3 regions of the Shimwellia blattae DSM 4481 genome follow, and region 3 is predicted to be linked to each of the others. Evidence: predicted binding sites of a transcription regulator. Region 3 holds the regulator's gene; each other region holds the start of a gene.

Region 1 (10,222 bases), 970 kb from region 3:
GTCGCCCAGCAGGACGGACTCCAGGGCAATCTTAATCATGTCGTTAAAGGTGGTCTGGCGCTCTGCCGCCGTGGTCTGCTCGTGGGTACGGATATGATCCGATACGGTGCAGATAGTCAGCGCTTTCGCGCCGAACTCTGCCGCCACGCCGTAGATCCCGGCCGCTTCCATCTCGATCCCGAGAATGCCGTATTTTTCCATCACGTCGAACATTTGCGGATCCGGCGTGTAGAACAGATCGGCGGAAAAGAGGTTACCCACCCGGGCATCTACCCCCAGCGCTTTGGCCGCATCCACCGCGTCGCGCACCATGTCGAAGTCCGCAATGGCGGCAAAGTCATGATCTTTAAAACGCAGCCGGTTCACTTTGGAGTCAGTACAGGCCCCCATGCCGATCACCACATCGCGCAGTTTCACGTCCGGGCGCACCGCGCCGCAGGAGCCCACGCGAATGATTTTCTTCACGCCGAAGTCGGTAATCAGCTCTTTGGTGTAGATAGAGCAGGACGGAATGCCCATCCCGTGGCCCATAACGGAAATTTTACGGCCTTTGTAAGTCCCGGTGTAGCCCAGCATCCCGCGGACATTGTTCACTTCCCGGACATCGTCGAGGAATGTTTCCGCAATGTGTTTTGCCCGCAGGGGATCCCCCGGCATCAGCACTACGTCAGCAAAATCACCCATTTCTGCATTAATGTGTGGCGTAGCCATGATTATTGTTCCTTCTTTATCAGTTGAACAGGCGGCGCGCCGCCCGTTGCGCTTACAGCATGTTAGTACCGTATTCCATATCGGATACGCCAAAATATTTTGCCAGGGTCTGGCCGATGTCGGCAAAGGTTTCCCGGTGGCCCAGGGAGCCCGGCTTCACTTTCGGCCCGTAGATCAGTACCGGAATATGTTCGCGGGTATGATCAGTGCCCTGCCAGGTGGGATCACAGCCGTGGTCCGCCGTCAGGATCAGCAAATCATCCTCTTTAAGTAGCGCCATCAGCTCCGGCAGGCGGCGGTCAAAGAACTCCAGGCCCGCCGCATAACCGGCCACGTCGCGCCGGTGACCCCAGGAGGAGTCGAAATCCACGAAATTGGTAAACACGATGGTGTCGTCACCCGCCTGTTTGATCTCCCGGATAGTGGCATCAAACAGCGCATCCAGCCCGGTGGCCTTCACTTTTTTAGTGATACCAACGTTGGCATAGATATCGGCGATTTTCCCCACCGACACCACCTGGCCGCCCTTCTCGTCCACCAGCTTTTTCAGCACGGTGGGCGCCGGTGGCTCGACCGCCAGATCGTGGCGGTTACCGGTACGCTCAAAGTGGCCCGGCTTATCGCCCGTAAACGGACGGGCAATCACCCGGCCAATGTTGTAACCGCCGTTGGTCAGCTCCTCGCGGGCGATTTCACACAGCGCGTACAGCTTGTCCAGGCCGAAGGTCTCTTCGTGGCAGGCAATCTGGAACACCGAGTCCGCCGAGGTATAGAAAATCGGTTTCCCGGTTTTCATATGCTCTTCCCCCAGCTTGTCCAGAATCACGGTGCCTGAAGAGTGGCAGTTACCCAGATAGCCCGGCAGATTTGCCCGCTCTACCAGTTTATCGAGCAGCTCCTGCGGGAAGCTGTTTTCCGTTTTGGTGAAGTAGCCCCAGTCAAACAGTACCGGCACACCGGCAATTTCCCAGTGACCAGACGGGGTATCTTTCCCGGAGGAAAGCTCATGGGCCCAGCCGTAAGCACCGGTAATTTTTGCATTGCCGTCCATACCGGCCGGGATCTCCCCGGTCACCCCTTCGTGGGCCTTTGCCAGGCCAAGGGCGGTGAGATTGGGTAAATGCAGCGGGCCCTGGCGGCCATTATTTGCCTCGCCTCTGGCACAGGCTTGCGCAATGTGGCCCAGGGTATCGGACCCCACATCGCCAAAACGGTCAGCATCTTCCGCCGCACCGATCCCGAATGAGTCCAGCACCATAATAAATGCACGTTTCATAATGTCTCCGTACCTTTGGTTGCGCGGTTAACACGCTCGTGGCGCGTAAAAAAGTGATCAGATCAGTATGCCACTTACTGGCTAATTCTGCGATACACAACCGGCTGGGTTTGCGGGGCAATATTGTTCACGTTTATTGCCGCTTTTACGGCGCGGGCTGCTTCCTGCCAGCTCGTCTCGCTGCTGGCGTGAATAATCGCCAGCGGGCGCTGCTCATCCACCCAGTCCCCGAGGCGCGCCATCTCATCAAGCCCGACGCTGTAATCAATGGGATCCTGAGCCTGGCGACGACCGCCGCCCATTCCCACCACGGCCATACCCAGCGCCCGGGTATCCATGTCACAGACATAGCCTGCCGTATCCGCATAGACCGCTTTACTGAGGGTAGCCCGGGGCAGATAGCGCGCATAATGCTCAACAAAGTCCGCCGGGCCGTTCTGGGCCACCACCATCCGGCCAAAAATCTCCGCCGCTTTGCCGTTATCCAGCACGCTCCGGAGCCTGGCGCGGGCGTCCGCCTCATCCGTGGCCAGCTTGCCGGAGATAAGCATCTCGGCACTCAGGGCCATGGTCACCTCCAGCAGGCGCGGGTTACGGTACTCCCCGGTCAGGAAGCGTACCGCCTCGCGAACTTCCAGAGCATTACCGGCACTGGAGGCCAGCACCTGGTTCATATCGGTCAGCAGTGCGGTTGTACGCACCCCGGCCCCGTTAGCCACGCCCACAATCGCTTCAGCCAGCTGGGCAGAGAGTTCAAAGGTCGGCATAAAAGCACCGCTGCCCACTTTGACATCCATCACCAGCGCATCGAGCCCTTCGGCCAGTTTTTTCGCCAGAATCGAGGCGGTAATCAGCGGAATGGAATCTACCGTGGCAGTGATATCGCGGGTGGCGTAGAAGCGTTTATCCGCCGGGGCAAGCGAGCTGGTCTGGCCGATAATCGCCACCCCCACATCGCGGATAATCTCCCGGAAGCGGGCATCATCCGGGAAGATATCAAACCCGGGGATCGCCTCCAGCTTGTCCAGGGTGCCGCCTGTATGGCCAAGGCCGCGCCCGGAGATCATCGGAATATAGCCGCCGCAGGCGGCCACCATGGGCCCGAGCATCAGGGAGGTGACATCCCCCACCCCGCCGGTAGAGTGCTTGTCCACTACCGGTCCGTTAAGGTGCAGGCTTTTCCAGTCAAGCACGGTGCCGGAGTCACGCATTGCCATGGTCAGGGAGACCCGCTCAGCCATGGTCATATCATGGAAGAAAATGGTCATTGCCAGCGCGGCAATTTGCCCTTCGGATACGGTGTTATCACGAATCCCGTTGATAAAAAACCGGATCTCATCATCACTTAACGGTAAGCCGTCGCGCTTTTTGCGGATAATTTCTTGTGCGAGAAACAAAACAACCCCCTGAACATATGGGTAGCAAGCGGCGGGAACCCGCCGCTGAGAAGTTAGTAACTGCTGGTGCTTTTACCGTCGCCGTGGCCCAGCGCTTTCAGCAGGCTGGCCAGCAGGCTGGAAGCCCCGAAACGGAAATGGCGGGAATCCGCCCAGTCGGCACCGAACAGGCCATCAGCAATGGCGAGGAATTCTGCCGCATCTTCTGCCGTGCGCACGCCGCCTGCCGGTTTAAAGCCCACGGTTTTCTCAACCCCCATATCGCGGATCACTTCCATCATAATGCGGGCGCTTTCCGGGGTAGCGTTAACCGGCACTTTACCGGTGGAGGTTTTAATAAAGTCAGCACCGGCGTTAATCGAAATTTCAGACGCCTTACGGATCAGCGCTGGCGTTTTCAGCTCACCGGTTTCAATAATAACTTTCAGCAGTACATTCGCGGCGGCGCAAGCCTCTTTACAGGCCTTAACCAAATCAAACCCCACCTGCTCATTACCGGCCATCAGCGCGCGGTACGGGAAGACCACGTCCACTTCGTCTGCGCCATAGGCAATGGCTGCGCGGGTTTCTGCCAGCGCGATATCAATATCGTCGTTACCGTGGGGGAAGTTCGTCACCGTGGCGATATGCACATCCGGCGTTCCCTGGGCGTTGAGGGTTTTACGGGCAATGGGGATAAAGCGCGGATAAATGCAGACAGCGGCAGTATTGCCAACCGGCGTTTTTGCCTGGTGGCACAGGGCGATGACTTTCTCAGCGGTGTCGTCATCGTTAAGGGTAGTCAGGTCCATCAGTTTCAGGGCGCGCAGACTACTGGCGGTTAAATCGGTCATAACATTCTCCAACAAAAATAAGAGCCCGGTAAATGACTCAATACGTTGGAGCGGTTCCTGGTTCCATGAAGATAAGCCGCGTTTCCGCTCTCGCACCTGTGTCCCTGGTACCGCATATCACGTATTGCAATGTTATAATTCTAACATTCCCGGGCAGGGAAATATCGTGAACATCAGCACAAATAGCGGTAACGCTACCGCATTGCGGACATTATATGTGATTTAAATAACAAAATCACGATACCGGATATCACTCTATTTTAGTGAAGAACACAACATGCAGGCACCAGGGGCCGCAATATAATCAGCCCCCGGCAAAAGGTTAACTACCGGTTACTATCAGGCAGTTTTTGCCATAAAACGGAAAGGCCCCGGTGGTCTCGTAATCGATACTGGCAACAGTCGTGATATTGCCTGCTTTACGGGCGGTTTCAATGGAGGCATCGCCGGTATTCACCAGCCCCAGGATCGACTGGGCACAGGCACGACCGGTCTTGTCGCCAGCGGTTCCGGTCGCCATTACCCCGCCTTTAACGCTGGTGTAGAGCCCGGTACCGACCGGACTTGGTGCCCGGGCACACCCGGAAAGTGCCACAGCAGCCAGCAGTACAGACGGAAGAAGAAAACGATACTGTTTCATTACACAATCCCTATATAACTAATTTTATTTGGTTTTTATCAATTCACTGAGCAATACCTGCATAGTGTAATGGCAATAGTTTCATTGCGGTACTACTTACATAATCCCGTTTATTCAATATTTAATAAAATTTAATATTGAATAAAAACAAAATATCAATAAAACATTTTATAAATAGAAAATAATTAAAAATTTAACGCTATAAAAACACCTGGTGTCGTGGGAGGGGCAGTTTCAGCGGTCAGAATGTCGCTGAAACTGCCATGAACTTATCGCCGGGGGCTCCATTCCCGCATCAACGCAATCGACAAAACGCAGCAACACATCAAGGCGCCAGGATAAAAAAAACGGTATCTGCTTACACAGATACCGTCACCTGCCCGCCTGGCACACCGGTTAGCGCTTTGCCAGTGCCAGCAGCTTCATTACCCGGGGGGTCATTTTCAAAGACTGTGGCAGCCCTTCAACCCCGGCGGTAGTACAGCGCACGTCGCCAACAATCTTCAGAACATCGCGGGTACGCTGCACATTCAGCGGGCAGCGCATCAGCTGGCCGTCGGCCATCAGCCACAGCGCCTCAACCTTACGGTTTGCCTGCAGGGTAAAGCGCCCGTCGTGGCCCAGTGCCGGTAACGGCTGGTTAAGCACCTGGGCATTCGCCAGCGGTCGTCCGTCCGGCCCCAGCGCACGCCCCAGGTAAATCCAGGTAACCGAACTACCCACTTCCCGCAATAGCAAATGCCCGGGGGCCAGGAAGTAGGGTCGCATCCCGCCGCCGTGGGCAACGTTCGCCAGACTATTGCGCTTCCCACTGTTGGTCACATCGCGAACGTCCAGTTGACCGTACTGATAAGCCTCCGCCACGACCAGGGCTGAGTCGCCGAACCCCAGGTTAAGAGAGCGATAACTGCTCCCCTGGATTTCTGCGGCGTCCTGCTTACCACCTTCCTCCATAGGGGCGACCCGTACCGCTACCGCCGCCGCCGGTTCACCACCACCGCCACCACCCATAAAGATACCGTGGCGGGAAACGGCCAGTGCAGAAGCATAACCTGCCGTTACGCTGGTATGACTTCCGGTCCCTTTGGTAAAGCTGTCGCTGACAGTACCATTCAGATCACCATAGCGCCCGTTCACCCGCCCGCTAATCCCTCCGGTATAGTTGTTATTTTTATCACCGGAGAAATTCAGTCCCAGCTCACGGTATAGTCCCTGCTGCCACATCATGGTGTGGTTAAGGTTATATGTCGCCTGGGAGTCCTGCTTAGCGCTGCGATAATCCACCGCCACGCTACTGAAACTGTCATGACCGGAAGATGAAGGAGGTTGTGACGCCCGGGAAAGGGACACCCCCAGGAACATGCCGTTGTCTTTCTGGTTACCATAATCATTACGGTATACACCCAGACGGCCATTAATGTTCATGCCTCTCCAGTTCACCGACTTATTTGTACCCAGTTGCCATGCCTGTGATGTTCTGCCCGGCGCGTTATAACGCTGAACCGGGTTTAGCGGATCAACCGGATCATTAATCCAGTAGCTGCGGCCCTTATTGCGGGTTTCGGTATAACCCAGAGTGGTTGTCCAGCCAGCGAAAGGAACCGACAGGGTGGCATTCAACGAGGTATAGCACCCGGTATTATTGACAGAATGTGTCCCGGCTTTATTACATACCGAGCCACTGGTGTTATAGCGATACATACTCAGCATAAAACCATCGGTAAAGGTGAGCTGCTGAATATTCCCCCGCGAGCCATCGTTACCGATATACCCCGTGGCGGCACCACTCAGCACCCCCAGACTCATGGCGCGCTGCGCATCAATTCTCATTTCGTGGTACAGGTTTTTATTCGCCAGCGCGCTACCACCGGTAAGCTGAACGTCTCGTAGGGGCACATACTGTACCCCGGCAGCGGCCACGGTTTTATTCTGTACATGGGTGCCGTTTTCTGTGTCCCGCTGGCCCGCCTGTAAAAACCACTGTAGCCCATTGGCGAAACCGCCGCTGCTTTTGGTAAACGGTTGCTGTTCCGTGCGCTGCAGCACACCATTTTCAAATACCCGTAGCTCAAGGGGGTAGCTGCCAGGAGGGAAAGTGCTGGTATTGATATTGTTGATACCAGGCGCAAAATACTGGCTACCAAGCAACTGGCTGCCGCGGTAAATATCGACACGCGCATTGCGGTTAGTCTGGATAACCAGCGGGGTGGCATCCTGGCTTACCGAATGGTTAACGTAAGCAGAGGTTGTGCCGACACGTACACCGTTAAAACGCTCCAGTGGCAACAGAGAAAAGCCAAAACTACCACCCAGCGGGCTGGACAAATTACGCTGATCCATACGCCCCCCCTGCAGATAATAGCGATGCCCAAGATCCTGCCTGGCGTAAAGGTTATCAAACCAGAATGTGCTGCTATGTCGCTTACTGGTTTCCGCCATGGTTAACGCCCAGTCACCGCCCAGATAACGATTTTCCCCCAGACCCAGTGCGCCAGCGCCACTGACCGACATATTTTTGCTATAGCTGTCGCTGCTGACATTGATTGACTGGCGGTGAACAAAGGCGTTAACCGCCTCACTGGTCAGCGTGTTATAGCGGTTATCTGCCTGGTGGCTTTTCAGCCATGCGGGGTTCAGAAATAACAAAATCGCCCCCTGGGATTCATCCAGGATGGCTGCCACCTTGTCGGTGGCAATATAGCCGCAACCCGCGCTATCCAGACCATTACAGGCTTTTTGCCCGTTACGGGCCAGGGGGGCATTCAGCGTTTCTTTAAGCTGTATCTGCTGCTCTGGCTCCAGCTGTTCGCCATTCAGTGCACTAAATAACCGGTCAGGGTGATTAAAGCGGACCGTTTCAGGTTTCACCTCCAGAGAGTACAACCCCAGAACCCGACCAGCCAGGCGCACTTCTAACTGTTCCTCCTGCCCGTCAATAAGCGACTCAAACCCCACAGGCACACTCAGTGCCGGAGGATTTTCTGTGGCAAATAACGGTGAAACCATAAGTAAAGCAGGGGTAATGAAGGAATAAGCATGGATGCGCAAAGCAAACCTCCTTATTGAGCAGAGATCCATCGTTATAACGGGGACGTTTTCGTCCCCGTTACTCTTGCGCATTACTTATGGCGTAGGAGTTGCCGCTGCGGTATTCAGAACCAGGCTTACTACCCCCTGGTAGCTGCCGGACCGGGTCACAGCTCCCAGCGTTTTCTGGCCAATGGTGAGATCCATCTGCACAGAACCGTTATCCGTTACCCCGGTCGGATACAGCGCCGTAGGCTCAATATTGGTCACCGTAGTGCTCAGCGGTGCGCCGTTAAAAGAGACAGACAACGGAATGGCCGCTGCAGCAGGGTTGGTAACACCCAGCAATTGCGGCTCAGACAGCAGACGGACCTGTACTTTCTGGTCAGGATCGTTGGTGAAGATTTTGGTTCTGATATTCTCGCTTCTCAGGCCCACACCCGGAAGATAGGTCAGACGCAATGTCTGCGGCAGTGCGGAGCCATCAGCCTGCAGCAGTTCAATCGTCGTATCAATATCAGCGACTACAGTAATGTCCTTTTGTACTGCTAAAGCAGAAACAGAGAATAGAGATGCCAGAGCCACTGCTGCTACTTTGTAATTCATTTTCATGAAAAATATCCTTTTTTGATTACTTACCAGATGAGGATGCACCGGCAACCAGGGTTGTTGTTTCCGGTGCTGATTTCCCGAGGCGATATTCGATTTTTACCGCGCCGGACGTTATCCCGCTGGGTAGCGCAAGCGCTTCACCGGGATAGACACTTTTATCCACGTTCTGCCAGCGACAGCTGTCATCACTGCTGCCGGTGCACTGCGCCACACGCAGCACGCCATAACGCAGATTTCCTTTATTAATAAGTTCCTTGCCGTCACTACTACGGGCGAGCTGCGGCTGCGCCGCTCCGGGCATCAGGCGCACCAATACCCCCCAAATCAGATTGACTCTGACGTTGGTTTTATCCTGTTTCTGGTCCGGGTCGGGCTCGTCAAGCGAGGGCACTGCCTCAAAGTAAACCCGCCATGCTTCTTCTTTTTCCGGCGAATTCAGGCTGATGACGCGCACAGTACGGGTAACCCCGGCGGGTAAAATAAACTTCTCCGGAGAGACAATAATGCCGGGATCGCCTTGCGGATCCTGTTCAGATTCAAACGCCGTAGCCGGGCGGGATATCCGTTTTACAATGGTGCGAACATACTGGGTCTGTTCGGATTTTGATAATATCTGTAGCGTTGTGGCTTCCTGCTCACTGTTATCGATTACGCTACTCATCGGGTAAACCGTCATATTTGCTAACGCAGTTGAATTTACTGTTGTACACAAAACGATACTGGTTATGACTAAATTTCTTATTAATGAATAATTCATGGTACTCGTTCCCTTGCGGCGATGAGAGAACCCTAACGAGTAACAGTGGATTAAAAAAGTGAAGTAATTTTAATTTATTTTTAATAGGTATGTAATAACGCCACATGTGCTTTCAGGCTGGCCATGAACTCATCTTAGGTATTATGAAGTCAGCCAGATATCTGGATATATATCCTATATACCAGCCCAACCACTGCATATAGCTGCGTGGTACTACCCATTATTAGCGCACAAATCCGATATCCCTTATTCTATTGTAGAGCGGTTTACTATCATTAATAACCAGAAGATTAAACGTCTATTACAGATGGCCATTACATTATACGCGGAGGTCGTAAAATAGCAGCAATCACCTAAAAATCAGGGATGATTATTTATAATCGTAAAGGTAAAGAGTAAATATAGTTAATTCAATAACGCTGAATCTTCTGCATCCGGAAATATAAAAATTATAGCGTAGAAAAGAATAATTTATATTGATGTTACCGGAAACCTGAAAAGCCGCTCACTATTATTCAGGATCTGCGCTGCCAGTTGCCCGGGCTCCCCGGGGCGTAGCGTGCACAACACCTGAAAAACCTCCGCAATACGCTCCGGGCGGTTGGGCTGACCCTGCCAGCCGTTGAGCGGCATATCGGGCGCGTCGGTCTCCAGCAACAGGGCATCTGCCGGCAGGCGGGCTATCACATCCCGGGTTTTGGCCGCCCGGGGGTAGGTAATGGTGCCCCCCACTCCGATATGGAACCCCAGATCGACAAACCGTTTCGCCTGTTCATAACTGCCGGCAAAGCCGTGGACCACCCCGCCACGCCCCGGATTGTGGCGGCGCAGGTGCATGGCCAGCTTATCGTGAGTGCGGCGCGAATGGAGGATCAGCGGTAAATCGTACTGTTTTGCCAGCAGGAGCTGCCCGTCGAGCAGGGCCTCCTGGCGGGCGAAGTGGGGATCATTCATATAGAGATCGAGCCC
Region 2 (10,222 bases), 1.8 Mb from region 3:
GCTTTATTCAGCTGCTCTTTCATATTGGGGACACCATGATCAAACTCATGATTACCAATAGAGACCGCGTCGAATGACATTTTATTCATAATATCAACGATGGCCTCACCTTTGGTGAGCGTGCTGATATACGGCCCGGTGAAAAAGTCCCCGGCGTCGAAAAAGAACACCCCATCATTGCTGGCTTTCGCCTGTTTGACGATAGTGGCAATATTGGCAAATCCCCCGATCTTTTTATCTTCACTGACATAAGGCGCTTTAAAAGGCAGTACGTTAGCGTGCAAATCATTAGTGTGATAGATAGTGATCTCTGCTGCTACTGCCGGGCCGCACATCCACAACAGCCCGATAATAAATAAATTAATCCTGTTAATCATCTTCATAATGATCCCCTGTAAATGAGTAAACATCAGATCACGCCAGAATAGCGAACCGCCCGGCCAGATTTCTGTGATTTATCACTCAGGGCACTGGTTTTAGTAATACTTCTATTATTTGCGTTGTGTTTTATTCAGTGGGCAGGAGTTAACTATTATTGTGGACATATTTATATTATCCGCAATTCACCGCAGGGAAATACGCCACGGGCAGGAGATACCGGAATAATGCGCACCGCTATTCCGGTAAAAGACGGGGCGCGGCAAGCCGCGCCCGCCGGGGGGGTTATTCGATACCTTTGCTGCGCAGGTAGTCTTCGTAACCGCCGGTGAAGTCCACCACCCGCTCCGGGGTTATCTCCAGCACCCGGGTCGCCAGGGAGCTGACGAACTCGCGATCGTGGGAAACGAAAATCAGCGTGCCCTGGTACATCTCCAGCGCCATGTTCAGGGATTCGATAGACTCCATATCCAGGTGGTTGGTGGGTTCATCCATAATCAGGATATTCGGGCGCTGCATCATCAGCTTACCGAACAGCATACGGCCCTTTTCGCCACCGGACAGTACCTTCGCCTGCTTCTTAATATCATCCTGGCTGAACAGTAAGCGGCCAAGAATACCGCGCACCACTTGTTCGTCGTCCCCTTCCTGCTTCCACTGGCTCATCCAGTCGAACACGCTCAGGTCATTGTCGAAATCCGCCGCGTGATCCTGGGCGTAATAGCCGATACGGGCATTTTCAGACCACTTCACGGTGCCGTTTTCCGGGGTCAGCTCACCGACCAGGGTTTTCAGCAGGGTTGATTTACCCACGCCGTTGGTCCCCATCACGGCCAGCTTCTCGCCCACTTCCAGCAGCATTTTTACATTTTTAAACAGCGGGCCGTTATCAAACCCTTTGGTGAGGTTTTCCACTTCCAGGGCGTTACGGAACAGTTTTTTGTCCTGCTCGAAGCGGATAAACGGGTTCTGGCGGCTGGAGGCTTTGACCTCTTCCAGCTGAATTTTATCTATCTGGCGGGCACGGGATGTGGCCTGGCGGGATTTAGACGCGTTGGCGCTAAAGCGGCTGACAAACGACTGCAGATCGGCAATCTGGGCCTTTTTCTTGGCGTTGTCGGCCAGCAGGCGCTCCCGGGCCTGGGTGGCGGCGGTCATGTACTCATCATAGTTCCCCGGGTACACGCGCAGCTCGCCGTAGTCCAGATCCGCCATATGGGTACACACCATATTCAGGAAGTGGCGGTCGTGGGAAATAATAATCATGGTGCTGTCGCGCTCGTTGAGCACCTGCTCCAGCCAGCGGATGGTGTCGATATCCAGGTTGTTGGTCGGCTCATCGAGCAGCAAAATATCCGGGTTGGAGAACAGGGCCTGGGCCAGCAGCACACGCAGCTTCCAGCCCGGGGCCACTTCGCTCATTGGCCCGTAGTGCTGCTCCAGCGGGATCCCCACCCCTAACAGCAGTTCACCGGCGCGGGACTCCGCAGAGTAGCCATCCATTTCGCCGTATTTCACTTCCAGATCGGCCACTTTGTAGCCGTCTTCTTCGCTCATTTCCGGCAGCGCGTAGATGCGATCGCGCTCCTGTTTGACCTCCCACAGTTCCCCGTGGCCCATAATCACCGTATCCAGTACGCTGAACTGTTCAAAGGCAAACTGATCCTGACGCAACTTACCGATCCGCTCATTGGGATCAAGCGAGACGTTACCGGCAGTTGGCTGCAGATCACCCCCCAGAATCTTCATAAAGGTGGATTTGCCGCTGCCGTTGGCGCCGATAAGGCCATAGCGGTTACCGCCGCCAAACTTGACGGAGATATTTTCAAACAGCGGCTTGCTGCCAAACTGCATAGTGACGTTACTGGAAACTAACACGGGTCATTCCTGGGTAAAATGTGATAAACGGCGCATTATGCCACAAGAGTGAAATCGGGTCGCCCCCTTCCGGCGCGATGGCGCTCAAGCCCGGCCAGAAAAAATTGTGATTTAATCCACATCCTAATTCCCAATAGCGGGGTATGCACATATAATGCCCATCCGGCATCGTCACCTGTTTTATTAACCCATATCGCAGTGTGGCCATTTATCACTGCGTTGAATAACACATCAAATGACTATGAAATTACGCACGTTTTTCCTGGCAGCACTGGCGATAGCTGGTATTTGTAGCAACGCTTCTGCTGTGACTTATCCGCTCCCTACTGATGGCAGCCGCCTGGTGGGTGAAAACCAGGTTGTTACTGTTCCGCAGGGCAGCACTCTGCCCCTGGAATATTACGCCGCCCAGTATCAGCTTGGCCTGTCCAACATGCTGGAAGCCAACCCGGGCGTTGACCCTTACCTGCCGAAGGCCGGTACCACACTGACTATCCCCCAGCAGTTGATCCTGCCGGATACCAAACACGAAGGTATTGTCATCAACAGTGCGGAAATGCGCCTTTATTACTACCCGAAAGGCACCAATACCGTTATCGTGCTGCCGATCGGTATCGGCCAGTTAGGCCGTGATACCCCGGTAAACTGGGTCACCAAAGTTGAGCGTAAAAAAGCCGGTCCGACCTGGACGCCAACGGCCAAAATGCACGCGGAATATATCGCCGAAGGTAACCCGTTACCGGCGGTTGTGCCTTCAGGACCGGATAACCCGATGGGGCTGTACGCGCTCTATATCGGCCGCCTGTACGCCCTGCACGGCACTAACGCTAACTTCGGGATTGGCCTGCGCGTGAGCCACGGTTGTGTGCGCCTGCGTAAAGACGATATCAAATTCCTGTTTGATAACGTGCCGGTTGGCACCCGCGTTGAGTTTATCGACGAGCCGGTAAAAGCCACCACCGAGCCAAACGGCGCGCGCTATCTTGAAGTGCATAACCCGCTGTCTACCAGCGAAGCCCAGATTGACAACAACGAAGTGGTGCCGATCACCATGACCAAGGCCGTGACCGCCGTAACGTCACAGGCTGATGTTGATCAGAATGTGGTTAAGCAGGCGGTAGATACCCGCTCCGGGATGCCGGTTCGCCTGAACTAATCCGTTATACCTCAGGGGGAGCCCTCCCCCTGAGTTCTCCCCACTACCCGATACACTTCAGCAGCAGATAACCACACAGCGCCGCCCAGGCAAGCGCGGGCAGCGAATAAAGATGAAAACGCCACCAGATACGCCGGTCCGCCGCCATACGCAGCGCAATCAGGTTAGCCATCGATCCGGGCAATAGCCCGAACCCGCCAATATTCACCGCCCAGGCCAGCACCCGATCCGCAGGCAGATAATTCACCAGCAAAATCGTGGCGGGCACATTACTGATAACCTGAGAAAGCCCGATCCCGGCGGCAAATACGCCCCCCTGCCCCAGGCCTGCCAGCGCCGGTAAGTCGCGGGTCAGCACCGGCAGTTGTGTCAGCAGGTGCACATCAATAAACATCACCACAAACACCGCCAGCAGGGTCCAGTCGATGGAGGTGATCACCCGGCGGGCAAACCCCAGAAAGATAAGCGCCACGATAATCAGCCCCACCAGCGGCTGGCGAAGCTCCAGCGCGGTAATAAAGATCCCGTAGCCCACGGCGCTGGCCACCAGCAATCGGCGCCGCCAGTCAACCCGCTCCGTGGAGGCGTGATACACCAGCGGGCGGGCCGGGAAGCACCACCAGCACAGGATCAGCAAACTCACCATCAGCACGGCGGCCAGCGGCAGCATCTCCAGAATGTACCCGGTGAATGTCAGGCCCGAGCGCCCCCACAGCAGAATATTTTGCGGGTTGCCGATGGGGGTCAGCAGCGAGCCGCTATTGACCGCCAGCGCTTCGAAAATAATTAACCGGCTCACCGGCAGCGCACACATTTTGCGCAGAATAATGGTCAGCGGCACAATAATAAACAGCGCCACATCGTTGGTCAGAAAGGTGGATAACAGTGCGGCAGCGGCCACCATAAACAGTGCCAGGGCGCGCTCGGTACGAAACCGGCGCACCATTTTACGCCCCAGCACATCAAAGTAGCCGCTCAGCTCCATGCCTTTGGTCAGCATCATCAGGCCGCTGAGGGTAATAATGGTTTTCCAGTCAATGGCGCCGGGCCACGCCCGGGGGTGGAACGGAACAAACAGGCAGAGCAGCAGACCGGTGACCAGCAATAGCTGTAAAAAACGATCGCGCATCACGGCGCGAACCAGAGGGGTAACTATCACGGTGATCAGCCTTTGCGGGCCGTGAACTGGCGGAAGATTTCCAGCGTCTCGTCACTGACATGGTGCTCAATGCCTTCGGCATCGCGCCGGGCCGTATCGGCACTCACCCCGAGGGTTAACAGAAAGTTTTCCACAATATGGTGGCGCTCGCGGCTGGCCTGGGCCTGTTTCTCCCCTTCAGGGGTCAGAGAGACTCCGCGCCACGGGATCTGCTCAATCAGCCCCACCGATGCCAGGCGCTTTAGCATTTTGGCAACGGTCGGCTGGGATACCCCGAGCCGGGCGGCCATATCCACCTGGCGCGCTTCGCCGCTTTCGCGGATCAGATCGTCAATCAGCTCCAGGTAGTCATCAATCAGCTCACGCCGGTGAGCCTCCCGGACCTGGCGGAACCCCGCGACATGCTCTTCCACATTAACCAGCTGGGACTCTTTTTTTATGACGGGCTTACCTGCCTGACGGCTCATATTGCGTTCTCCGGGGCAACGTCGCCAATGGGGGCGACAAAAGAGCGCTCATTGTAAACCACAGTGCCAAAACAACAAAAAAATAACGAAATAGCAATAGCTATAAAATATAGCCTGTGCTATATCTGTATGTAATCTCATCGCCAGAACGGAGTCTGGTCAGAACAGCGGGAGGAAAAGCTGATGAACGAACTCAAAAGGTGCTTAGCTGTGTTTACTCACTCACCCTTTCAGGTGCGCCTGAAATTACTCACCATGATCTGCGATCTGGTTAACGGCAAACCACAAAATAAACCGGATATGCCGTCCTGATCCGGGCCCGGCCAGTTCGGGCCACGCCCTCTTCCCCCGGGTGCTTATGCCATGCCCGCCGTTTTTTTCGTCCTGATCCCTGCCCGTTTCCCCTCTCTGTGGTCTTTTGTCAGTTTTTGTAGTCCGACTCGCAAAACAAGTGGTTACCAGCCATTGATTTGATCGAATAACCCCTTTATCTTCATGCTGCCGGCAGGCGTGCCCCCACGCCGGGCAATATCCCGTGTCCACCACGCACATTATCCGTCCTGACCAGCCAGATACCGCCAGAGTTTGCCTGAGGTGTAAGAGCCGTAACTTATGACTGCTACCGTAAAATCCGCTTCAGCCACCCGTCGCGTGGCCTTTTCCCTCTGGCCTGGGTTTTATTTTCTCCAGTCGCTGCTGATTAACACGGCCCTCGGTTATGGTGTCAGCCTGCTGTATGCCGCCGCCTCCTGCTGTGTGCTGCTGGTGCTGTGGCAGCTAGCCCCCCGTTTACAAAAAACGCTGACAGGCTTCTGGACATTACTCGCCGCCAGCTATTACCCGTTTGGCCAGACCTGGGGCGCCCCCAACTTTAATACCCTGCTGGCGATGCACGCGACCGACGTGCAGGAGTCCGCCGAAATGCTGACCCTGTTCCCCTGGCACAGCTACGCGGTGTCGCTGGTTATCCTGGCCCTGGGTGCCGTGGCGCTGTGGCGCCCGCGCACAGCCCGCCCGCGCTGGGAGCTTTTGCACAGTGCCGCTCTGGTTTTCAGCCTGGTGTGTTACTTTATTCTGCCCGTGCACAACTACCTGACCGGCTGGGGGCTCACCCTGCTGGAGACCGGCTACCCCACCGGGCGCTTTGTGCGCGATGTGATTATCAGTAACCAGGAGGTCATGCAGGAGCAGGCGCGGATGAAACAGCTCGCCCGCCAGAAAGATGCCTGGACCCTGGTCTCAGTAAAGCCCCGTTACCATATATATGTGGTGGTGATTGGCGAAAGCGCCCGGCGGGATGCGCTGGGTGCCTTTGGCGGGCACTGGGACAATACCCCTTTTGCCAGCCGCGTGAAGGGGGTGTTCTTTCAGGACTATATTGCCGCCAGCGGCTCTACCCAGAAGTCGCTCGGCCTCACCCTCAACCGGGTGGTCGACGGGAAACCCCAGTATCAGGATAATTTTGTCACCCTGGCCAACCGGGCCGGGTTTCAGTCATGGTGGTTTTCCAACCAGGGGCAAATTGGCACCTATGATACCGCCATCGCCAGTATTGCCCGGCGGGCGGACGAAGTGCACTTTCTGAAAGACGGGAACTTTGAGGCCAGTAAGGATACCTCCGATGAGCAACTGCTGAAAATGACCGCCCAGGTGCTGGCGGTTCCCCGCAGCCAGCCCCAGTTGATCGTGCTGCATCTGATGGGCTCACACCCGCAGGCCTGCGACCGGACACACCAGCAATACCGGGAGTTTGTCCAGTCGAAGGAGACCTCCTGCTATCTGTACAGCATTACCCGGACCGATAACCTGCTGGCGCAGCTTTACCAGCAGCTGCGCGACAGCGGGGAGAGCTTCTCCATGGCCTATTTTTCCGATCACGGGCTGGCGCTGAAACAGCGCGGCACAGCGGAGCAGTATCTGGCCCATGATGATGCCTTCCGGCAGAATTTCCAGGTGCCGTTTATGGTGCTCTCCAGCGATGATACCCGCCACCGTCTGATTACCGCCCGGCGATCCGCCAATGATTTTCTTCACTTTTTTTCCCAGTGGACCGGTATCAAAACCCGGGAGCTGGTCAGCAAATACCGCTTTATCTCCGGCGAGCCCGCCGGGAAAGTGTCCGTGACCAGTTTTAAACTGCAAAAAGTGGACTACAACCGGCTGGGGAATGATCTGTTTACCGGCGCCGATCCGAAACTGCCCGGTTTTCGCTGATCGCAGGCAAAAAAAAATCCGCCCGGAGGCGGATTTTTCTCTGCAGGCAGAGGATCAGAAGCGGTAACCCGCGCCCACGATCCAGGTGCCAACATCAACACTGCGGATGCGGCTCTGCTCGTAGCCAACATCCAGAGCAACCATTTCCCACGGGTTGAACTGCAGACCAGCACCGTAAGAGAAGCCAGCATCTGATGTGCTACCGTTATGAGAACCTTCGGTTCTCTGGAAACGACCAGCACCAACACCCACAACACCGTAGATGCTTGCCCAGTCAGTCAGACGGTAAACAGGACCCGCAGTGATTCCGTAGTACTGGTCTTTGTGGTAACCGTCACCGGAACGATTCTTTTCAGTGTAGGTGAAGGAAGCGATCACACCCAGCGGATTGCTATCGTCGAATTCATAACGATATTTTAAGTTAAAGCCGCTTGCTTTGTTCGCTTTACCCTGCATATCGCTCTGAGCATAGCCACCAGTTACGGTTGCAGTGCCTGCGAACGCAGTACCAGTAGAAACGGCCAGAACACAAGCCAGAGCTGAAAGACACGCAATTTTTTTCATAACCACCTCAAATGTGCTTCAAATAAGTCCCATGCGATAAATATATCAAAGTATTTAGGAAACTTTTAGTAGTTCCTGATGTCGCATGAGCTCTTGGTGTAACAGAACATTTCCATGAGTGATTGTTTTTCATCCAGACAAACAGCAATCACACCTTTTTCTGTCCCGTAACGGGCAACTCTGTCATCATCAAATTGTCTTATGCTTCGGTTACTTTAACCGGCATATGGCTATTTTACTACTCAGTTGAACTTTTTGTTAAATGAACAATCAAGCCATTCGTGCTATTTAAGCAACCTTGAGTAGTCTTACCTATCATCATACATACTGACACAGGTTTACAAGGCCCATGATGCCCTCTTCCCAGACCAGCATACCCCGCTGGGCACCGGTACTGATTCTACTTATTGCAATGGTTTCTATCCAGGGCGGCGCCTCGCTGGCCAAAACCCTGTTTCCGCTGGTGGGGGCTGAGGGGGTCACCGCGCTGCGGCTCGGCATTGGCACCGTCATCCTGGTGCTGTTTTTCAAACCCTGGCGCCTGCGCTTTACCCGCGAACAGCGCCTTCCCCTGCTATGTTACGGGCTGGCGCTGGGCGGGATGAACTACCTGTTCTACCTCTCATTACAGCGGATCCCGCTGGGGATTGCGGTCGCCCTTGAATTTACCGGCCCACTGGCCATTGCGCTGTTTGCTTCCCGGCGCGGGGTGGATTTCCTCTGGGTATTACTGGCAGTGGTGGGGTTATGGTTCCTGCTGCCCCTGGGCCAGTCTGTGTCCGCCATCGATCTGACGGGGGCCCTGTTCGCCCTTGGCGCGGGGGCCTGCTGGGCCATTTATATTCTCAGCGGCGCCCGGGCCGGGGCCGGACACGGCCCGGCGACGGTGGCGGCAGGCTCGGTAATTGCGGCGATCATTTTTGTCCCCCTCGGGGCTTTCCAGGCAGAGACCTCTATTTTCAGCTGGTCGCTGCTGCCCCTCGGGCTTGGGATTGCATTATTGTCCACGGCGCTGCCCTATTCGCTGGAGATGATAGCCCTGACGCGGCTACCGGCGCGCACGTTCGGCACCCTGATGAGCCTGGAGCCTGCGGTGGGGGCCCTGTCTGGCATGCTGTTTCTTGGCGAAATGCTCACCCGCACCCAGACGCTGGCGTTACTGGCGATTATTGCGGCCTCTGCGGGCTCAACGCTGACCATGAAACAAACCGGCCGCTAAAATTAAATCTGTTGATATAAATCAGGAATAAGTCAATATTTCTGGCCGCCTTGCTGGCCAGCCAATAATTCCGCTGACAGCCGCAACCCTGCGGCTGTCTTAATATTTCATAAATCCTTCATAAACCAGCACTGTTTACAGAGCGCTCTCATAATACACTGATATTTAATGATTAATATTTTCAATCATAATACTCCTATTCAACTGATAGGTATTATCCCGCACGGCGCAGGAAAAATTCGGTGCTATACTTAATGCCGTTCAGTAATCAGGACTATTACATCAAGAGGATATGAGATTATGAGTACCGCTAAATTGGTAAAAACTAAAACTACTGATCTGGTTTATACCCGTAACGATGTTGCGGACAGTGAAAAGAAAGCCACCGTTGAGCTGCTGAACCGCCAGGTTATCCAGTTTATCGATCTGTCGCTGATCACCAAACAGGCTCACTGGAACATGCGCGGTGCTAATTTTATTGCGGTCCACGAAATGCTCGATGGTTTCCGTACCGCACTGACCGATCATCTGGACACCATGGCGGAACGCGCCGTTCAGCTGGGTGGCGTGGCGCTGGGCACAACCCAGGTTATCAACAGCAATACACCGCTGAAAAGCTACCCGCTGGATATCCACTCAGTACAGGATCACCTGAAAGAGCTGGCCGAGCGTTATGCGGTAGTGGCAAATGACATCCGTAAAGCCATTTCAGAAGCCAAAGACGAAGACACAGCAGACATTTTCACTGCTGCATCACGGGATCTGGATAAATTCCTGTGGTTTATTGAAGCAAATATCGAATAAATTTCCCTGCATTATCCCTCTCCGCCGGAGAGGGATGCACCATAATGATGCACCTTCGTAGTGCAATCTCCCACCCAACGTTAATTTTCTGTATAAATCACATCACAAAAACGTTAACCAGAGATTGTTTTACCCGTGGCCCACAGGGTAAAAAGAATAACTGGCTGCATCCCTTTCCAGGCGCACCAAAACAGAGCACCAAAATGGTGCATTTCGCCACTATTGCATCCATTTTTATGCAATGCTACAAAAATAGTTCCCTGTTAAATCAGCACGTTGAAAAGATGGCATGATTCTTTCATACCAGAGTCTTGCTTACCCAGGGGACAGCCCCGTGGATTAATCAAAGGAAATGCTATGAAGTCTATGTTTAAAGTTTCACT
Region 3 (10,222 bases):
GCGTGACTACCTGGGGGGCTTTGGTTTCCAGGGGGATAAAGTCAGCGAGGCAGTTGCCCGCTTCTCCGGGGGCGAAAAGGCCCGCCTGGTGCTGGCGCTTATCGTCTGGCAGCGCCCCAATTTACTGCTGCTCGATGAGCCGACAAACCACCTGGACCTGGACATGCGCCAGGCCCTGACCGAGGCGCTGATCGATTTCGACGGCGCGCTGGTGGTGGTCTCGCACGACCGCCACTTACTGCGCTCCACCACGGATGACCTGTACCTGGTGCACGACGGCAAAGTCGAGCCGTTCGCCGGTGATCTGGATGACTACCAGCAGTGGCTGAGCGACAGCCAGAAGCAGGAAAGCAGCGAAGCCGACACCGCAAAAGACAACGCCAACAGCGCCCAGGCCCGTAAAGATCAGAAACGCCGGGAGGCGGAGCTGCGCACCCAGACCCAGCCACTGCGTAAGAAAATCACCCAGCTGGAAAAACAGATGGAAAAGCTCAACGCCCGCCTGGCAGAAGCGGAAGCCCGCCTTGGCGACAGCGCGATTTATGAGCCATCCCGCAAGGCGGAAATGACAGAATGCCTGCAGATACAGGCTCAGGCGAAATCGGAGCTGGAAAACTGCGAAATGGACTGGCTGGACGCCCAGGAACAGCTGGAGCAGATGCTTCAGCAACAGGCGTAATGACGCCATGCCTGCCCCCGGGCAGGCAATGACACCAATTCCATAACCATCCCCGTGATGGCCCGGTATAGTAGAGAGTTCGATTCGAAAAATAATCAGCAATATGGATAAAACCTGCCCGACAACGCTAACATTCGCCGACCCCGCAGCGGACTTTGTCCCCATGCCGGGGCTGAGTAACCCGCATCTGCAAACCATGCTGCCCCGCCTGTTACGCCGGCGCTTACAGTTTCGTCCCCACTGGCAACGTCTCGACATGCCGGACGGGGACTTTATCGACCTCGCCTGGAGTGAAGACCCGGAACAGGCCCGCCATAAACCGCGCCTGGTGGTATTTCACGGCCTGGAAGGCAGCCTGCACAGCCCCTATGCCCACGGGCTTATCCATGCGGCACAGCAGGCAGGCTGGCTGGGTGTCGTGATGCATTTTCGCGGCTGTAGCGGCATCCCCAACCGCGCAGAGCGCATCTACCACTCCGGCGAAACGGAAGACGGCAGCTACTTTCTGGAGTGGATGGCGCAGCGCTACGGGGAGGTGCCCACCGCGGCGGTGGGTTATTCACTGGGGGGCAATATGCTGGCCTGCCTGATGGCGCGCCAGGGCCGTGACTGCCGGCTGGATGCCGGGGTGATTGTCTCCGCCCCGCTGATGCTGGAGCAGTGCTGCTACCATATGGAAAAAGGCTTTTCACGCTTCTACCAGCGCTACCTGCTCAACCTGCTCAAAGCCAATGCCTCGCGCAAGCTGAAAGCCTACCCGGGCTCGCTGCCTATTCCCCTTTCGCGGCTGCGCAAAGTGCGGCGCATCAAAGAGTTTGATGACCTGATCACCTCGAAAATTCACGGCTTTGCCGATGCGCTGGACTACTACCGCCAGTGCAGCGCCATGCCGTTACTGCCCAATATCACCCGGCCACTGCTGATGATCCACGCCAAAGACGATCCCTTTATGGACCACCACGTGATCCCGGATCCGTCCGGATTACCGGCAAATATTGAATACCAGCTCACAGAACATGGCGGCCATGTAGGGTTCATTAGCGGTAGCTGGCGTCAGCCGGAGATGTGGCTGGAAAAACGCATTCCGGCCTGGTTACACACTTATCTGGACAAACCCTCATGCTAATTCCCTGGCAGCAGCTGGATCCCGACACCCTGGAGAATCTTCTCGAATCCTTTGTATTACGGGAAGGGACCGATTATGGTGAACAGGAGCGTTCCCTCGCGCAAAAAGTCGCCGATGTCAGGCGCCAGCTGGAAAGCGGCGAAGCGGTGCTGGTCTGGTCTGAACTGCATGAAACCATTAATATAATGCCCCGCTCACAGTTCCGGGGATAGCCCCGCGCCCCCCTGGCGACCAGCTATACTGCATACTACATTAGTGCGCTTACTTGCCTGTTGTTTGCTAACCCAGGAGCTGTCGTTATGTCTGCGAAACACCCGGTTATTGCCGTTACCGGTTCCAGTGGTGCCGGTACTACCACCACAAGCCTGGCCTTCAGGAAAATTTTCTCCCAGCTTGGCCTGCGCGCGGCAGAAATTGAAGGGGACAGTTTCCATCGCTATACCCGCCCGGAAATGGATATGGCAATCCGCAAGGCCCGGGATCTCGGGCGCCATATCAGCTACTTCGGCCCGGAGGCGAACGATTTCAGCCTGCTGGAGCAGACCTTCACCGAATATGGCCAGCACGGGCGCGGTAAATTTCGCAAATACCTCCACACCTATGATGAAGCGGTCCCCTGGAACCAGACCCCGGGCACCTTCACCCCCTGGCAGCCCATTGCCGAACCCACCGACGTGCTCTTTTATGAAGGGCTCCACGGCGGCGTGGTGACCGACAGCAACGACGTAGCCCGCCATGTGGATTTACTGGTGGGGGTGGTGCCGATTGTGAACCTGGAATGGATCCAGAAACTTATCCGCGACACCAGCGAGCGGGGGCACTCCCGGGAGGCGGTGATGGAGTCGGTGGTGCGCTCCATGGAGGACTATATCAACTACATCACCCCGCAGTTTTCCCGCACCCATATTAATTTCCAGCGGGTGCCAACGGTGGATACCTCCAACCCCTTTGCCGCAAAGGGTATCCCCTCGCTGGATGAAAGTTTCGTGGTTATCCACTTCCGCAACCTGGAGAATATCGATTACCCCTGGCTGCTGGCCATGTTGCAGGGCTCGTTTATTTCGCATATCAACACCCTGGTGGTGCCTGGCGGCAAGATGGGGCTGGCAATGGAGCTGATTATGCTGCCGCTGGTGCAGCGCATTATGGAAGGGAAGAAAATTACCGACGGCGGGCTACAGCGCCCGGAGATTCGCTAAGTGCCGCCGGGCAATCTGTTACGCACTGCCCGGCAGGTACACTCTGTTACTTCTCAACCACTTCGTAGGAGTGGGTAATATTTACCGCTTTACCCAGCATCAGCGAGACTGAGCAATACTTCTCCGCAGACAGCTCCACCGCGCGCGCCACTGCGCTGTCTTTCAGTTCATGGCCGGTCACCACGAAATGCAGATTAATATGCGTAAACAGGCGCGGTGCCTCTTCACGGCGCTCCGAAGTCAGCTTCACTTCGCAGTCGCTCACATCCTGGCGGCCCTTTTGCAAAATAGACACCACGTCAATGGCGCTACAGCCACCGGCGGCCATTAACAGCATCTCCATCGGGCTTGGCGCTTTATCGCCGGAGTTGCCATCCATCAAAACCTGATGCCCGGAAGCGGACTCCCCGAGGAATGTCAGGCTCTCAACCCATTTAACTCTTGCTTGCATTTTTATTACTCCGTGGACAAAACTTTTCTACAAGGGTATGCGCCTGAAAGAAAACAGGCAACAGAAGACGACCTGGGTCAAGCTGAAGCGAGACAACAGGAGACACTTTCGGAAACCTATGCTAAAACAACCAGGATGTGTAGCAATACACCCACCGCACAATGCGGATACGCGAACAGGAACATCAGTTCACAGAGGCAGACCCTCTGCCGGTTACCCCAGGGTGGGGATTATTTAACGATTGCAGCCCCAGAGACGGCAGAACCCGCGCTTTGGAGTCAAGATAACAAGAGGATAATTGCGCATGGTGCTTGGCAAACCGCAAACCGACCCGACTCTCGAATGGTTTTTGTCCCATTGCCACATTCATAAGTATCCATCGAAGAGTACGCTGATTCATCAGGGCGAAAAGGCGGAAACCCTGTATTACATTGTCAAAGGCTCCGTTGCCGTTCTGATCAAAGATGAAGAAGGCAAAGAGATGATCCTGTCCTACCTGAACCAGGGCGATTTTATCGGCGAACTGGGTCTGTTTGAAGAAGGTCAGGAACGTAGTGCCTGGGTACGCGCCAAAACAGCCTGTGAAGTTGCTGAAATTTCCTATAAGAAATTCCGCCAGCTGATTCAGGTTAACCCGGATATCCTGATGCGCCTCTCTTCACAGATGGCCCGCCGTCTGCAGGTCACCTCAGAAAAAGTGGGTAACCTGGCCTTCCTGGATGTGACCGGTCGTATCGCACAGACCTTACTGAACCTGGCTAAACAGCCGGATGCCATGACCCACCCGGATGGTATGCAGATCAAAATTACCCGTCAGGAAATTGGCCAGATTGTCGGCTGCTCCCGCGAGACCGTAGGCCGCATCCTGAAGATGCTTGAAGATCAGAACCTGATCTCTGCCCACGGTAAAACCATCGTCGTTTACGGGACCCGTTAATCCCGCCGTCTTACAGGGCGCGTGCCACCGGCAACGCGCCTTTTTTCTGCCTGCTACAGGCCCTGAGCCACCCGGGCAACCGCATCCGCAAAGCGGGCCATCCCGTCGTCAATATCCCTGTCGTCAATATTGAGCGCCGGTGTAAAACGCATCACATCCGGCCCGGCATTGAGCACCATCACCCCGGCCTCTGCCGCGGCGTACAGAATATCCCGCGCCTTACCCCGGAATGTCGGCTTCAGCCCGGCGCCAATAAGCAGCCCCATACCGCGAATATCACTAAAGACATCGTACTGCTCGTCGATACGGTGCAGATGCTTCACCATCAGATCCCGTTTATGGTGAACACCGCCCAGCACCTCAGGCGTGTTGATAATATCAAATGCCGCATTCGCCACCGCACAGGCCAGCGGGTTGCCCCCGTAAGTGGAGCCGTGCGAGCCCACATGGAAGGCAGAGGCTATCTCTTCGGTGGTCAGCATGGCGCTCACCGGGAAGCCGCCGCCAATCGCTTTGGCGCTGGTCAGAATGTCCGGGGTCACCCCGTAGTGCATATAAGCAAACAGCTCGCCGCAGCGGCCCATGCCGCACTGCACCTCATCAAAGACCAGCAGGGCCTGGTACTCGTCGCACAGGTCACGCAGCCCCTGCAAAAACGCCGGCGTTGCCGCGCAGACCCCGCCCTCCCCCTGGACAGGCTCCACCACAACGGCACAGGTATGATCATCGATGACCGCTTTCACGGCGGCTAAATCATTAAACGGCACATGGACAATATCGGCCGGTTTCGGCCCGAAGCCATCGGAATACTTAGGCTGGCCACCAACCGACACGGTAAACAGTGAGCGGCCATGGAAGGCGTGGTGAAAAGCGATAATTTTGGTTTTGTACGGGCTGTGGCGGGTGCTTGCGTAGTAGCGGGCCAGTTTAAACGCGGTTTCGTTCGCCTCTGTCCCGGAGTTCAGGAACACCACGCGCTCGGCGAAGGTGGCCCCGGTGAGTTTTTTGCCCAGAGTGAGGGCAGGCTCATTGGTGAAGACATTGCTGGTGTGCCATAAGGTCTGCCCCTGGTCGATCAGCGCCGCCACCAGCGCCGGGTGGCAATGCCCCAGCGCGGTCACCGCGATCCCCCCGGCAAAATCGATATACTCTTTCCCGGCCTGATCCCACACCCGGCTTCCCTGGCCTTTTACCGGAATAAATTCTGCCGGCGCATAAATCGGCAGAATAACTTCATCAAAAGTAGCGCGGGTAATTGCTGATTGTTCAGTTGCCATTCGTGACCATCCATTTTATGCGTACTGCGACATGAAAAGATAATCACAAAATATGCATAAAAAATCATTTAATGGCAATAAAAATTCAGCGCCTGAGGAAATTGGCCAGCAGCGCGTGGCCCTGCTCGCTGAGGATGCTTTCCGGGTGGAACTGCACCCCTTCCAGATCCCACTCCCGGTGGCGGATCCCCATAATTTCACCGTCATCGCTACGGGCGGTCACCTCGAAACAGTCCGGCAGGGAGCCGGGCTCCACCACCAGCGAGTGGTAGCGGGTGACAGTCAGCGGGTTATTCAGGCCATGAAAAACCCCCTGATGATGATGCGTCACCGGCGATGTTTTACCGTGCATCACCTGCCCGGCCCGCACAATACGGGCACCGAACGCCTGGGCTATGGCCTGGTGGCCCAGGCAGACACCGAGTATGGGTAGCTGCCCGGCAAAATGCGTAATTGCCGCCAGGGAGATCCCCGCTTCGGTCGGGGTACAGGGGCCCGGGGAGATAACCAGCTTCTCTGGCCCCATGGCGGCTATCTCGTCAAGGCTCAGGGTGTCATTGCGCCGGACCACCACCTCACTTCCCAGCTCACAAAAATACTGATACAGGTTCCAGGTAAACGAATCGTAGTTATCGATCAACAGCAGCATGGTCGCTCCGGGTCTATGTAAAACCCGGCCATTCTACTCAGTTTCGTGCGCAGCGCTTATCACTTTACTGAATATGGTCACCAGCGGGGCCAGATCCCCCATCGCCCCCAGCTGGTTTGCCTCACGCCAGCGGGCAATATCCAGCCCGCGCCAGTCAAGGCTGTACCCGGCGTGGATCGCCAGCTGCTCAAAGAAGATCCGCTCGGCGCGGCCATTACCGGTACGAAACGGATGCAGCACATTCACCTCACAGTAAAAGTGCGCCAGACGCCGGGTAAAGGCATCCTGCTCCAGGCCCGCCAGGTAATTCTCCTCCTCCAGGCCACGCATCACCGCGTTCCCTTCCTTTTCCAGGTAGGCAAAGTGGCAAAACCGGGTATCGCCCCGGTAAATATCTACCTCGCGCAGTTTACCGGCCCAGCTGTAGATATCCTGGAACAGCTGGTGGTGGATATGGCACAGGTGGGGGAGCCCGCGGCGCACCGGCCCCAGCCCCAGTGTTGTCACCCGCAGCGCGCTGAAGGTCATTTCCGCCTCCTGCAGGCGCGCGGCATCGCGGATATCCAGCCGGTTGCGCAGTACCTCACTGCCGGACCAGAAATACGGGTCGCGCACTTCGCCGAACGTGTCGTTCATCTCAGCCATAGCGCCTCCTCGCGGCTTTCAGCGCCTCTTCCAGGGGGTGCGCCGGGTCCGGGATCACCAGGGGAGCCGTAAACCCCTCCAGCTGCTGGCTGGCCTGAAAATTACGCGCGCGCACCCGCTCCCAGAGCCGTGTTTTTTGCCGGTCAGTCAGTTTTCTGCCCATAGGGCCCCCGTCTGTCGTGGATGGATGCCACAAGTATAAGCAGCAATTCCCGGCCCTGCCGGGTGCACGGGGCGTCAGAAAGGGCGATATTCAGGAAGCAAAACGGGTGCCACAGCACCCGCAGAAGGGATCCTGCCCTTAAGGCAGAACTTTAGCAGACAGGATGACAATCGGTTTGGACGGCACGTTCTGGTAAGGGCCCACATTGCTGGTTGGCGCCTGGGCAATCTTGTCAGCCACGTCCATCCCCTTCACCACTTTGCCAAATACCGCATAGCCGAAGTCGCGCTGGCCGTGATCAAGGAAGGCGTTATCCGCAACATTAATAAAGAACTGGCTGGTGGCGCTGTCTTTGTCGGCGGTACGGGCCATAGAGATAGTACCGCGCGTGTTGCGCAGGCCGTTATCCGCCTCGTTTTTAACTGGCGCACGGGTCTGCTTCTGGTTCATGTCGGCGGTAAATCCCCCGCCCTGAATCATAAAGCCCGGGATAACGCGGTGGAAAACGGTATTGCTGTAAAAGCCACTGTTAACGTAATCAACAAAATTTTTCACCGTGGCCGGCGCTTTCTCGCCGTCCAGCTGCAGCTCAATATTCCCGGCAGAGGTGGTCAGCAGGACATGGGGATCATTACCGGCAGCCAGGGCAGCAGGCGCCATTGCCGAAAGCGCAAAAACGGTGGCGACCGCCGCCAGAGTAGATTTGAGCATGAAAGATTCCTTTAAAAACAAGAGTGGGCAGAATGGCTGTCAATTCTAAGAAGCACCTTAGCATCATACCAGGCATTTACCAGCCTTTACGTTGTAAGCACGGGTTACGCCGGATAGCGCCCCCCTTCACCCCCTGGGGTCCGCGCCGCCTCCCTGGGGAGTTTTTTGTGACAGACATCAATATTAAATGACAGCAATACACGCCAAATACATAAAAGATTTGAATAGATCACGCTTGTGACTAAAATCTGCCCGTTTACCGCGCTGTCAAGGCGCTTTACCGTTCTATTCACAGGCTCCCTATGACTAACAGCAATCGTATCAGGCTCACATGGATAAGTTTTTTCTCGTACGCGCTTACCGGTGCCCTGGTCATCGTGACCGGCATGGTAATGGGTGATATTGCCGGGTACTTTAACCTGCCCGTCTCCCGCATGAGCAACACCTTCACCTTCCTCAACGCCGGGATCCTTATCTCTATTTTCCTCAATGCCTGGTTAATGGAAATCGTCCCGCTGAAAACCCAGCTGCGTTTTGGTTTCCTGCTGATGCTGCTGGCGGTGGCCGGGCTGATGCTGGGCCATAACCTGACGATCTTCTCCGCGTCGATGTTTGTTCTGGGCCTGGTGAGCGGTATCACCATGTCTATCGGCACATTTCTTATCACCCATCTCTATGAAGGGCGCCAGCGCGGCTCCCGACTGCTGTTTACCGATTCGTTCTTCAGCATGGCGGGGATGATCTTCCCGATACTGGCCGCCTTTTTACTGGCCCGCAGTATCGAATGGTACTGGGTCTATGCCTGTATTGGCCTGGTCTATGTGGCTATCTTCCTGCTGACATTCGGCAGTGAGTTTCCGGCGCTGGGTAAACACGCGGCGCAAAGTGACCAGCCGGTGGTGAAAGAGAAGTGGGGCCCTGGCGTGCTGTTTCTCTCCATTGCCGCCATGTGCTATATCCTCGGCCAGCTGGGGTTTATCTCCTGGGTGCCGGAATACGCCAAAACCCTCGGGATGAATCTGCACGACGCCGGGCAGCTGGTCAGCAATTTCTGGATGTCCTATATGTTCGGCATGTGGGCGTTCAGCGTGATTCTGCGCTTCTTTGATCTGCAGCGCCTGCTCACGGTGCTGGCGGCCCTGGCCTGTGCGCTGATGTACGGTTTTATCACCAGCAGCACTGACCATATGCCGCTGTTTATTCTGGCGCTGGGTTTCTTCTCCAGTGCGATTTACACCTCGGTGATTACCCTTGCCTCGCTCCAGACCCGGGTGGCCTCTCCGAAGCTGGTTAACGTGGTGCTGACCTGTGGCACCATCGGCACCATGCTGACCTTCGTGGTCACCGGCCCCATTGTTGCCCACAGCGGGCCGCAGGCGGCCCTGTTCACCGCAAACGGCCTGTATGCGGTGGTCTTTGTGATGTGCTTCCTGCTGGGCTTTGTGAGCCGCCACCGCCAGCTGCGCGACTCCGTAACCCGGATGCCCCACTGACGGTGACTCTCCCCGCCGCCCGGCGGGGATCACTGGCTAAAATCGGTCTCTTCGCCGCCGCTGTCTGTCTGTACCCAGGTCTGGGAAAGCTGGGTGGTGGCGATAACCCGCCCCTGGCGAATCGACCAGCGTACCGGCACCTGGCGACGCAGCGCATCAAAACCATCCTTCGCGGGCAGAATCAGTAAATTCGCCGTATTGCCGGTGGCAATGCCATAATCCGTCACCCCGAAGGTCCGGGCGCTATTGTGGGTTATCAGCCGCAGGCCATCATTAATTTGCTGGTAACCCATCATCTGGCAGACATGCAGCCCCATATGCAGCACCTGCAACATGTTGCCCGTTCCCAGGGGATACCAGGGGTCAAACACATCGTCATGGCCAAAGCTGACGTTGATCCCGTGTTCCAGCAGCTCTTTAACCCGGGTGATCCCGCGCCGTTTCGGGTAGTCATCAAAGCGCCCCTGGAGGTGAATATTGACCAGCGGGTTCGCCACAAAATTAATCCCCGACATTTTCAGCAGCCGGAACAGGCGTGAGGTATAGGCCCCGTTATAGGAGTGCATCGCCGTGGTGTGGCTGGCGGTCACCCGCTCCCCCATACCTTCGCGCAGCGCCAGGGCGGCGACGGTTTCCACAAAGCGCGACTGTTCGTCATCAATCTCATCGCAGTGGATATCAATCCGCTTGTTATACTTGCGGGCCAGCGCAAAGGCGATATGCAACGATTCGATACCGTACTCACGGGTAAATTCAAAATGCGGTATGGCGCCCACCACATCGGCCCCCAGCTGTAGCGCCTCTTCCAGTAAGGCGGCGCCGTCCGGGTAGGACAGGATCCCCTCCTGGGGAAAGGCCACCAGTTGCAGATCTATCCACGGGGCCACTTCCT

Evidence for each region. The regulator CRP, encoded in region 3, controls carbon source genes, mostly activating them, when cyclic AMP is high. The targets are predictions, from matches to a motif close to ATGTGANNNNNNTCACAT.
Region 1: the regulator CRP is predicted to act here: its motif matches at 4,433-4,450, upstream of deoC (deoxyribose-phosphate aldolase).
Region 2: the regulator CRP is predicted to act here: its motif matches at 2,275-2,292, upstream of EBL_RS12510 (ABC-F family ATPase).

What each region holds. Positions count from the first base shown of each region.
Region 1 covers NC_017910.1:3,478,568-3,488,789, forward strand. Annotated here, with positions in the region: gene deoD (purine-nucleoside phosphorylase) at 1-711, opposite strand, end outside; gene deoB (phosphopentomutase) at 764-1,987, opposite strand; gene deoA (thymidine phosphorylase) at 2,062-3,384, opposite strand; gene deoC (deoxyribose-phosphate aldolase) at 3,438-4,217, opposite strand; gene EBL_RS16310 (TRL-like family protein) at 4,540-4,857, opposite strand; gene EBL_RS16315 (TcfC E-set like domain-containing protein) at 5,254-7,863, opposite strand; gene EBL_RS16320 (fimbrial protein) at 7,981-8,496, opposite strand; gene EBL_RS16325 (fimbria/pilus periplasmic chaperone) at 8,516-9,157, opposite strand; gene EBL_RS16330 (TatD family hydrolase) at 9,725-10,222, opposite strand, start outside.
Region 2 covers NC_017910.1:2,671,392-2,681,613, forward strand. Annotated here, with positions in the region: gene EBL_RS12505 (bifunctional metallophosphatase/5'-nucleotidase) at 1-383, opposite strand, end outside; gene EBL_RS12510 (ABC-F family ATPase) at 664-2,256, opposite strand; gene ldtB (L,D-transpeptidase) at 2,492-3,412, shown strand; gene EBL_RS12520 (SLC13 family permease) at 3,456-4,541, opposite strand; gene mntR (manganese-binding transcriptional regulator MntR) at 4,577-5,038, opposite strand; gene mntS (manganase accumulation protein MntS) at 5,222-5,350, shown strand; gene EBL_RS12535 (phosphoethanolamine transferase) at 5,651-7,252, shown strand; gene ompX (outer membrane protein OmpX) at 7,307-7,816, opposite strand; partial or broken gene rhtA (threonine/homoserine exporter RhtA) at 8,169-9,066, shown strand; gene dps (DNA starvation/stationary phase protection protein Dps) at 9,336-9,839, shown strand; gene glnH (glutamine ABC transporter substrate-binding protein GlnH) at 10,197-10,222, shown strand, end outside.
Region 3 covers NC_017910.1:284,997-295,218, reverse strand. Annotated here, with positions in the region: gene EBL_RS01260 (ABC transporter ATP-binding protein) at 1-679, shown strand, start outside; gene EBL_RS01255 (hydrolase) at 783-1,805, shown strand; gene EBL_RS01250 (YheU family protein) at 1,799-2,017, shown strand; gene EBL_RS01245 (phosphoribulokinase) at 2,105-3,004, shown strand; gene EBL_RS01240 (OsmC family protein) at 3,051-3,455, opposite strand; gene crp (cAMP-activated global transcriptional regulator CRP) at 3,760-4,392, shown strand; gene argD (bifunctional acetylornithine/succinyldiaminopimelate transaminase) at 4,446-5,669, opposite strand; gene pabA (aminodeoxychorismate synthase component 2) at 5,755-6,318, opposite strand; gene EBL_RS01220 (putative adenosine monophosphate-protein transferase Fic) at 6,352-6,954, opposite strand; gene EBL_RS19535 (YhfG family protein) at 6,956-7,126, opposite strand; gene ppiA (peptidylprolyl isomerase A) at 7,265-7,837, opposite strand; gene tsgA (MFS transporter TsgA) at 8,140-9,330, shown strand; gene EBL_RS01205 (cytosine deaminase) at 9,360-10,222, opposite strand, start outside.